One region of the Pseudomonas sp. 05N432 genome, then DNA from elsewhere that is predicted to be linked to it. Evidence: riboswitches for the same ligand, from Rfam matches in the RefSeq annotation. Region 1 holds a riboswitch; the other holds the start of a gene.
The links. A riboswitch is a leader RNA that binds a small molecule or an ion and turns the genes downstream of it on or off. The one in region 1 is predicted to bind cobalamin.

Region 1 (3,401 bases):
CGCATCACCGGCCAGCAGCCCTACCAACTCGGCACGCGTGCCATCGACATCGGTCAGTGAGTCGAGCAGGTACAGCATGCCGCCGCATTCAGCCAACAACGGTTTGCCAGCGCCGTGATGCGCGCGAATCGCATCGAGCATTGTGCGGTTTTCAGCCAACGCCACGTGGTGCAATTCCGGATAACCACCGGGCAGATACAGGCTGTCAGCTTCTGGCAATTCACGGTCATGGATCGGCGAGAAGAATCGTAACTCCGCCCCCATCGCCCGCAACAAGTCGAGGCTCGCGCCATACGTGAAGGCAAACGCTTCATCGCGAGCCACGGCAATTCGCACACCGGCCAACAACGGCTCGGCGGCAATCACATCAGGCGCAGCGAACTCGACGGCGGGCGGCAACGCCACTTCGCAGCTGCTGGCCAACGCGGCGGCGGCGGCGTCGAGGCGCAGATCGAGATCATTCAATTCACTGGCCTGGACCAGCCCCAAGTGACGGCTAGGCAATTCGATTCCGGTTTCCCGGGACAAGGCTCCGTACCAGCGCAAGCCTTCAGTGAGACTGCCTTCAAGCAGTTGCGCGTGACGCAAGGTGCCGACGCGGTTGGCCAAGACACCGGCAAACGGCAAGTCCGGCTGATAACGTGCCAGCCCCAACGCCAACGCGCCGAATGTCTGGGCCATGGCGGTGCCATCGATCACACCCAGTACGGGTACGCCGAAGTGCCGCGCCAGATCGGCGCTGGACGGCGTGCCATCGAACAGGCCCATGACGCCTTCGATCAAAATCAGATCAGCCTCAGCGGCGGCTTCCCACAACAGCCGACGACTTTCCTGCTCGCCGACCATCCACATGTCCAATTGATACACCGGCGCACCGCTGGCGCGCTCGAGAATCATCGGATCGAGAAAGTCCGGGCCGCATTTGAACACCCGGACCTTGCGCCCCTGATTGCGATGCAAACGGGCCAGCGCGGCGGTGACGGTGGTCTTGCCCTGACCGGAAGCCGGCGCAGCAATCAATACCGCCGGGCAAAAACGCGGCTCACTCACAGCTCAACGCCTTTCTGCGCTTTGATCCCGGCCTGGAAAGCGTGCTTGATCATGCCCATTTCGGTGACGGTGTCGGCCAGCTCGATCATTTCCGGCTTGGCACCACGACCGGTGACCACCACGTGCTGCATCGGCGGACGCGCCTGCAAGTCGCTGAGCACTTGATCCAGGTCCAGATAACCGTGCTTGAGGGCGATATTCAGTTCATCGAGCACCACCAGACCAATGGCCGGGTCACGCAGCAATTCGCGGGAGACGTCCCATGCGGCCTCGGCGGCGGCGATATCGCGCTGGCGATCCTGGGTTTCCCAAGTGAAACCTTCGCCCATCACGTGGAAGCGCACTTGCTCCGGGAAGCGACGGAAGAACAGCTCCTCGCCAGTGCTGCTACGCCCCTTGATGAACTGCACCACGCCGCACTGCATGCCGTGGCCCATTGCCCGGGCGAGCATGCCGAACGCAGAACTGCTTTTGCCCTTGCCGTTGCCGGACAGGACCAGCAGCAAGCCGCATTCATTCGGCGAGTTGGCAATGCGCTCATCGATCACCGCTTTCTTGCGCAGCATGCGTGCCAGGTGGCGTTCGTCACGATCAGGGGAATCAGTCATGGGGGAGCTCTCCGTTGAGGCTGGATAACGGCGGGCAGGCATAGAAATAGACGGCAACAAGCCTGGCATCGCCCACCGTGATGCCGCTGGATGGATCAGGCCGGTCTCCGGGCTCATGAGCGGCTTTCGCCTGACTGCACGCCTTCCCATATCGACCTTCGACACAGTGGCTCAAAGCGCAGTTTTTACTCATTTACCGTTGCGGGGGCAGCGCCGGGATCGTCGCCCGCTCTGTCAAAGAACGCGCCCTCACCGGCTTCCCTGTTTCACTCGGTCGACCACTGGGTCACAGAGCACCTGAAACAAGTCGCGAAGGTTAGAGGGTTGGGGGTGGAGCGTCAATTAAAGCCGGGGGCTCATCGACAGATAGAAACCGACCCAGATCAATAATCTGGCGCCAATCTTGTGCCACACTGAAAGCAATGATATCAAAGAGCCACAACCTTACATTACAAGAACAAAGAGGGGGCAACATGCAAGGCATGATCATCAGTAACCCGAAGCTGGAATTCCTGCGCCCGGTGCTGGAGCGCTGGTTCGAGTGCATCGACCGTTACAACGCAGTACGCGGCGATAACGAAAGCCCTTACTGGTTTGACGAACGCGCCAACGTGAGCCTGCTTTCGGCGGCAGCGTGGATGGCTGAAATGGTCACCCTCGAACAGACTCCGACGAAAAAGCAGATCGAGGAAGGCGAACGCAATGGCCGCGCCGACCTGTTTATCGCCAGTGGCGAAGAACGCGCCTATCTTCAGGCCAGCCAACGCTGGCCGCGGGTCAATAACCTGAACCTCACCCAGGCCTTGCAAGATACCGTGAGCGATGCGAAAAAAATCAGCTACGCCAGCGACCTGAAGCTTGGTTGCCTGTTCGTCGCCCCACAAAAAGCCCAGCAAAGCCCTACGCCGGAAGAACTCCAGGACATGGTCGACGACCTGCAAAAGGAACACTCCTGCGCCGTGGCCTGGTACTTCCCCTACGCCTACCGCAAATTGCACAACGAAGCCGGCAACTACCATCCGGGCATCGCGGTATTGCTCAAAGAGGCTCGCGGCTGACGGGTTGAACCTTCCATCGATCAGGCTCCTCTATGATGAGGTGATGCACTCATAGGGAAATCAGCATGCTCAAGCCTCGATTCGTCATTGTTATCGCCATCGCCGGAGGGCTCGCCGCCTGCGGGGAGTCCGCCACCTTGCCAGTGTCGGACGGCACGGGCCCATCGCCCAAGCTGCCGGAACCGCACAAGACCCTGATCCCGACAGTGAACATTGCACCGGCGGTCGGCTGGCCAGCGGGCGCAAAGCCGATTGCCGCGCCAGGCACTCAGGTGGCGGCATTTGCCGAAGGACTTGATCATCCACGCTGGCTCTATGTACTGCCCAACGGCGACGTGTTGGTGGCTGAAACCAATGCGCCACCCAAGCCCGACGACAGCAAAGGCATTCGTGGCTGGGTCATGGGCAAAGTCATGGGCCGCGCCGGTGCTGGCGTACCAAGCGCGAACCGGATCACCCTGCTGCGTGACAAGGATCACAACGGCGTCGCTGAAACCCGCACGACCTTCATCGAGAACCTCAACTCGCCGTTCGGCATGACCCTGGTCGGCAACGACCTGTACGTCGCCGACACTGACCGCCTGCTGCGCTTTCACTATGAAAGTGGTGAAACATCCATCACCACCAAACCGGTGAAAGTCATCGACCTGCCCGGTGGCACGCTGAATCATCACTGGACCAAAAA
Region 2 (3,401 bases), on a different contig from region 1:
CGGTGCCTGCGCCAGTTGTTCGGCGAGGGCCAGCGCGGCACTTTCCGCTATGCCGTAGCAGCCGGTGCGCTCGAAAGCGATTTGCGAGCGATGGCTGAGTTGCGGTTTATAGCTGGAAAGTTGTTCGCTGCTGAAGCAGATCAGTGGCAGTGACAGTTGCCGGGCCAACTCGATCAGACCGGGCTCATCACGTTTCAGATCGATGCTGGCCAAGGCCTTGATCGCCTGTAGATCGATGTGATGAGCCTGCAACGCCTGATCGAGCAACGTGCGCAGCGTGCTGGCTGGGCAGCCGCGCTGGCAGCCTAGGCCGACCACCAGGGTCGGCGCTGCGCCCGTTTCACTCATGCGTGGTATTGACCATCGCTTTTGCGGCGGAACAACCAGGCGCTGATCAGGCCCATGGCCAGCCAGAACGCGGCGTTGGTCAGCTGCGAGGCGACTTTGAATTGCGCTTCGAGGGCTTCGGGGGCCAGCATCGAATGCACTTCAGGCTGCGGTGCGCCGATGATGTGCGGCACGGCCAGAATGGCGACACCGAGCACTTTCAGCAGCCAATGCCGGGCGAACACGATCAGCGCGATACCGACTGCGGTGGACGCTGCGGTGCTGATCCACCAGATCTGCCGTTGTGCCAGGTCTGCGGCGGCAGTCCCCGGCAATTCCGGCGGCAGACCCAGGGTCGGTGCGAGGACGAAGGTCGCGTAACCGGCCAACCCCCAGAGCAGGCCTTGAGCGGTGCGAGTCGGGGCGCGCAGGGTGTAGAGCCCGGCGAGCATCAGTGCAAAGCCAACGGCGACCACCAGATTTCCGCCGGCGGTCGACAGCACACGCTGCCAGCCGTCTTCCGGTTCCCAGGCTTGCGCATCATGGGTGTGGCCGGCCATCGCGCCTTCGGCATGTTCATGGACTTCAGCCGCCGGGGCTTTTTCGTAGGTTTCCGCCTGAAGAATCAGCGGCGCGACCCAGAAGCTTTGCAGCAGGGTCAGCAGCAGGGCGGCCAACAAACCGGTGAAACCTGCGGTTTGCGCAATACGCTTGATCATCTCGGCAGGTCTCAGTGGCACGGGAAAGCAGAACTGTGACGGGTATCGTGGGCGGCGTTGTGCACCGCGTCGATGTGCGAGAAGCCGGCGAAATATACAAGACATGCGCCCAGGATCGATGCGCCGATAGCGGCAACGAGGCGTTGGCTCAGGGTGGAGGTGGTGCTGGCGGTGACGTGGCGAGTGCTGCTGATGATCGACATGGCGCTTCCCTCTGGTCAGTCAGTGGGTGAAGCGAGCGCATGCAACCCCCCGCGAGCCGGGCACGCAGAGGCTGAAACAGCGCCCGCCCACCGCGGGTTTGTTATTGATGTGTTGCGGGCCGGTCTCCGGGCTCACGAGGGGCTGGCATTCGCCGAACCTGCAAGAATCGCCTTCCCATGCCGAACTGCTGGCACAGTGGATCTGATTCTTCGCTCGCTTACCGTTGCGGGGGCAGCACCGGACTGACATGGCTTTTGAGTAAAGCACATGATTCACCGGTTTCCCGTTTCACCCTGTGAAGGGCACCCGTAACAAGGCGTGTAGGAGAGCATGGGCGAGGGCAGGGCGTCAATTGGCAAGCGTTCTCAACGCGAGACCGAGGTGCTGCCATCGCGAGCGGGCTCGCTCCCACATTGGAACGCGGTCAACTGTGGGAGCGAGCCTGCTCGCGATGGCGTCATCACAGCCGACGCACAACTCAGGCGAACATTGACCCGCCCCGATGCGATGCGTAGCCTTGCGCTTTCGAGGTTCTTCGGTGCGTGCACCGAAGCTAAGAAGGGAACGCGGTCGATGCCGCGGCTGCCCCCGCAACTGTGAACGGTTTCGTTTCTGCCATGCCACTGCGCTCTTTTGTTTTCAGGCGCGGGAAGGTGCAGGAACCGCCAGTCGAAAGACTGGCCCACCGTCAGCCAGGAGACCTGCCTCGATACAGATTCTCACTACAACCGGGCGGGGTGATCCGGTGGCGAATTCTTCCGCGCGCTCAAGCGCCGTCGGTTGTCGTCCCGTATGCCCGCCACCTTGCCAAAGGGCATCCGATGAAAACACTGGCCAAACTTCCCGTCACCATCGTCACCGGTTTCCTCGGTTCGGGCAAAACCACCTTGCTGCGACACATGCTCGATAACGCCCAGGGCCGGCGTATCGCGGTGATCGTCAACGAGTTCGGCGAGCTGGGCATCGACGGCGAAATCCTCAAGCAATGTTCCATCGGCTGCACCGAGGAGGAAGCCAACGGTCGCGTGTATGAGCTGGCCAACGGCTGCCTGTGCTGCACTGTTCAGGAAGAGTTCTTCCCGGTGATGCGCGAACTGGTTGCCCGTCGCGGCGATCTCGACCACATCCTCATCGAAACCTCCGGCCTGGCCCTGCCAAAACCGTTGGTCCAGGCCTTCCAGTGGCCGGAAATCCGTAGCGCCTGCACCGTGGATGCGGTGATCACCGTGGTCGACAGCCCGGCTGTGGCCGCTGGTACTTTCGCTGCGTTCCCGGATCAGGTCGATGCCCAGCGCAAACTCGACCCGAACCTGGACCACGAATCGCCGCTGCACGAGCTGTTCGCCGACCAACTGGCCAGCGCCGACCTGGTGATTCTCAACAAGGCCGACCTGATCAGCCCGGCAGATCTGGCCAAAGTGCGCCTGGAAGTCGCCGAAGAACTGCCGCCAGCGGTGAAGATCATCGAAGCCAGCAGCGGTCGTTTGCCGCTGGACGTGCTGATCGGCCTGGGCGCCGGCTCTGAAGAACACATCGACAGCCGCCACAGCCACCACGACCATCACCACGATGGCGACGACCACGATGATCACGATCACGACGCCTTCGATTCGATTTCCATTGAACTGCCGCAAGCCGACGAAAGCCTGTTGCTCGACGCCCTGACCCAATTGGTGGTCCAGCACGGCATCCTGCGGGTCAAGGGTTTCGCCGCAATCCCGAGCAAGCCGATGCGCTTGCTGATCCAGGGCGTGGGTACGCGTTTCGACAAGCATTTCGATCGTCAGTGGGGCGCAGACGAAGCGCGCAGCACCCGTCTGGTGCTGATCGGCCAGCAACTCGACGCCGCCTTGCTCGAAGCGCAATTGCGCGCTGCGCTCAGCGTTTAATCCATGCACCTGCTCAGGACCCAGCCCGGCGGTTTCGTCTCGGATGACAACATTGCCGACCTTGGCCAAACCCCCGCCGAGCTGGTGATTCTGTGCAGCGGCGACTCCAGCCTGGCGCTGCTCGCCGAAGCGGCGCAGCAGTTGCCCGAGGATTACCCGAGCCTGCGCCTGGCCAACCCGATGCAGGTGCAGAATCACGCCTCGGTCGACTTGTACGTCGACGAAGTGCTGCGCCACGCCAAGGTGATTCTGATCTCGCTGC

Region 2: another riboswitch for cobalamin. It lies ahead of cobW (cobalamin biosynthesis protein CobW); the one in region 1 lies ahead of cobO (cob(I)yrinic acid a,c-diamide adenosyltransferase).

Annotation. Positions count from the first base shown of each region.
Region 1 is NZ_JBFTMM010000020.1:148,297-151,697, forward strand. Features, by position in the region: gene AC1DHT_RS23770 (cobyrinic acid a,c-diamide synthase CobB) at 1-1,050, opposite strand, end outside; gene cobO (cob(I)yrinic acid a,c-diamide adenosyltransferase) at 1,047-1,658, opposite strand; cobalamin riboswitch at 1,740-1,974, opposite strand; gene AC1DHT_RS23780 (hypothetical protein) at 2,132-2,716, shown strand; gene AC1DHT_RS23785 (PQQ-dependent sugar dehydrogenase) at 2,782-3,401, shown strand, end outside.
Region 2 is NZ_JBFTMM010000003.1:274,522-277,922, reverse strand. Features, by position in the region: gene AC1DHT_RS05625 (cobalamin biosynthesis protein) at 1-348, opposite strand, end outside; gene AC1DHT_RS05620 (CbtA family protein) at 345-1,046, opposite strand; gene AC1DHT_RS05615 (CbtB domain-containing protein) at 1,058-1,249, opposite strand; cobalamin riboswitch at 1,350-1,575, opposite strand; cobalamin riboswitch at 1,762-1,973, shown strand; gene cobW (cobalamin biosynthesis protein CobW) at 2,072-3,139, shown strand; gene cobN (cobaltochelatase subunit CobN) at 3,143-3,401, shown strand, end outside.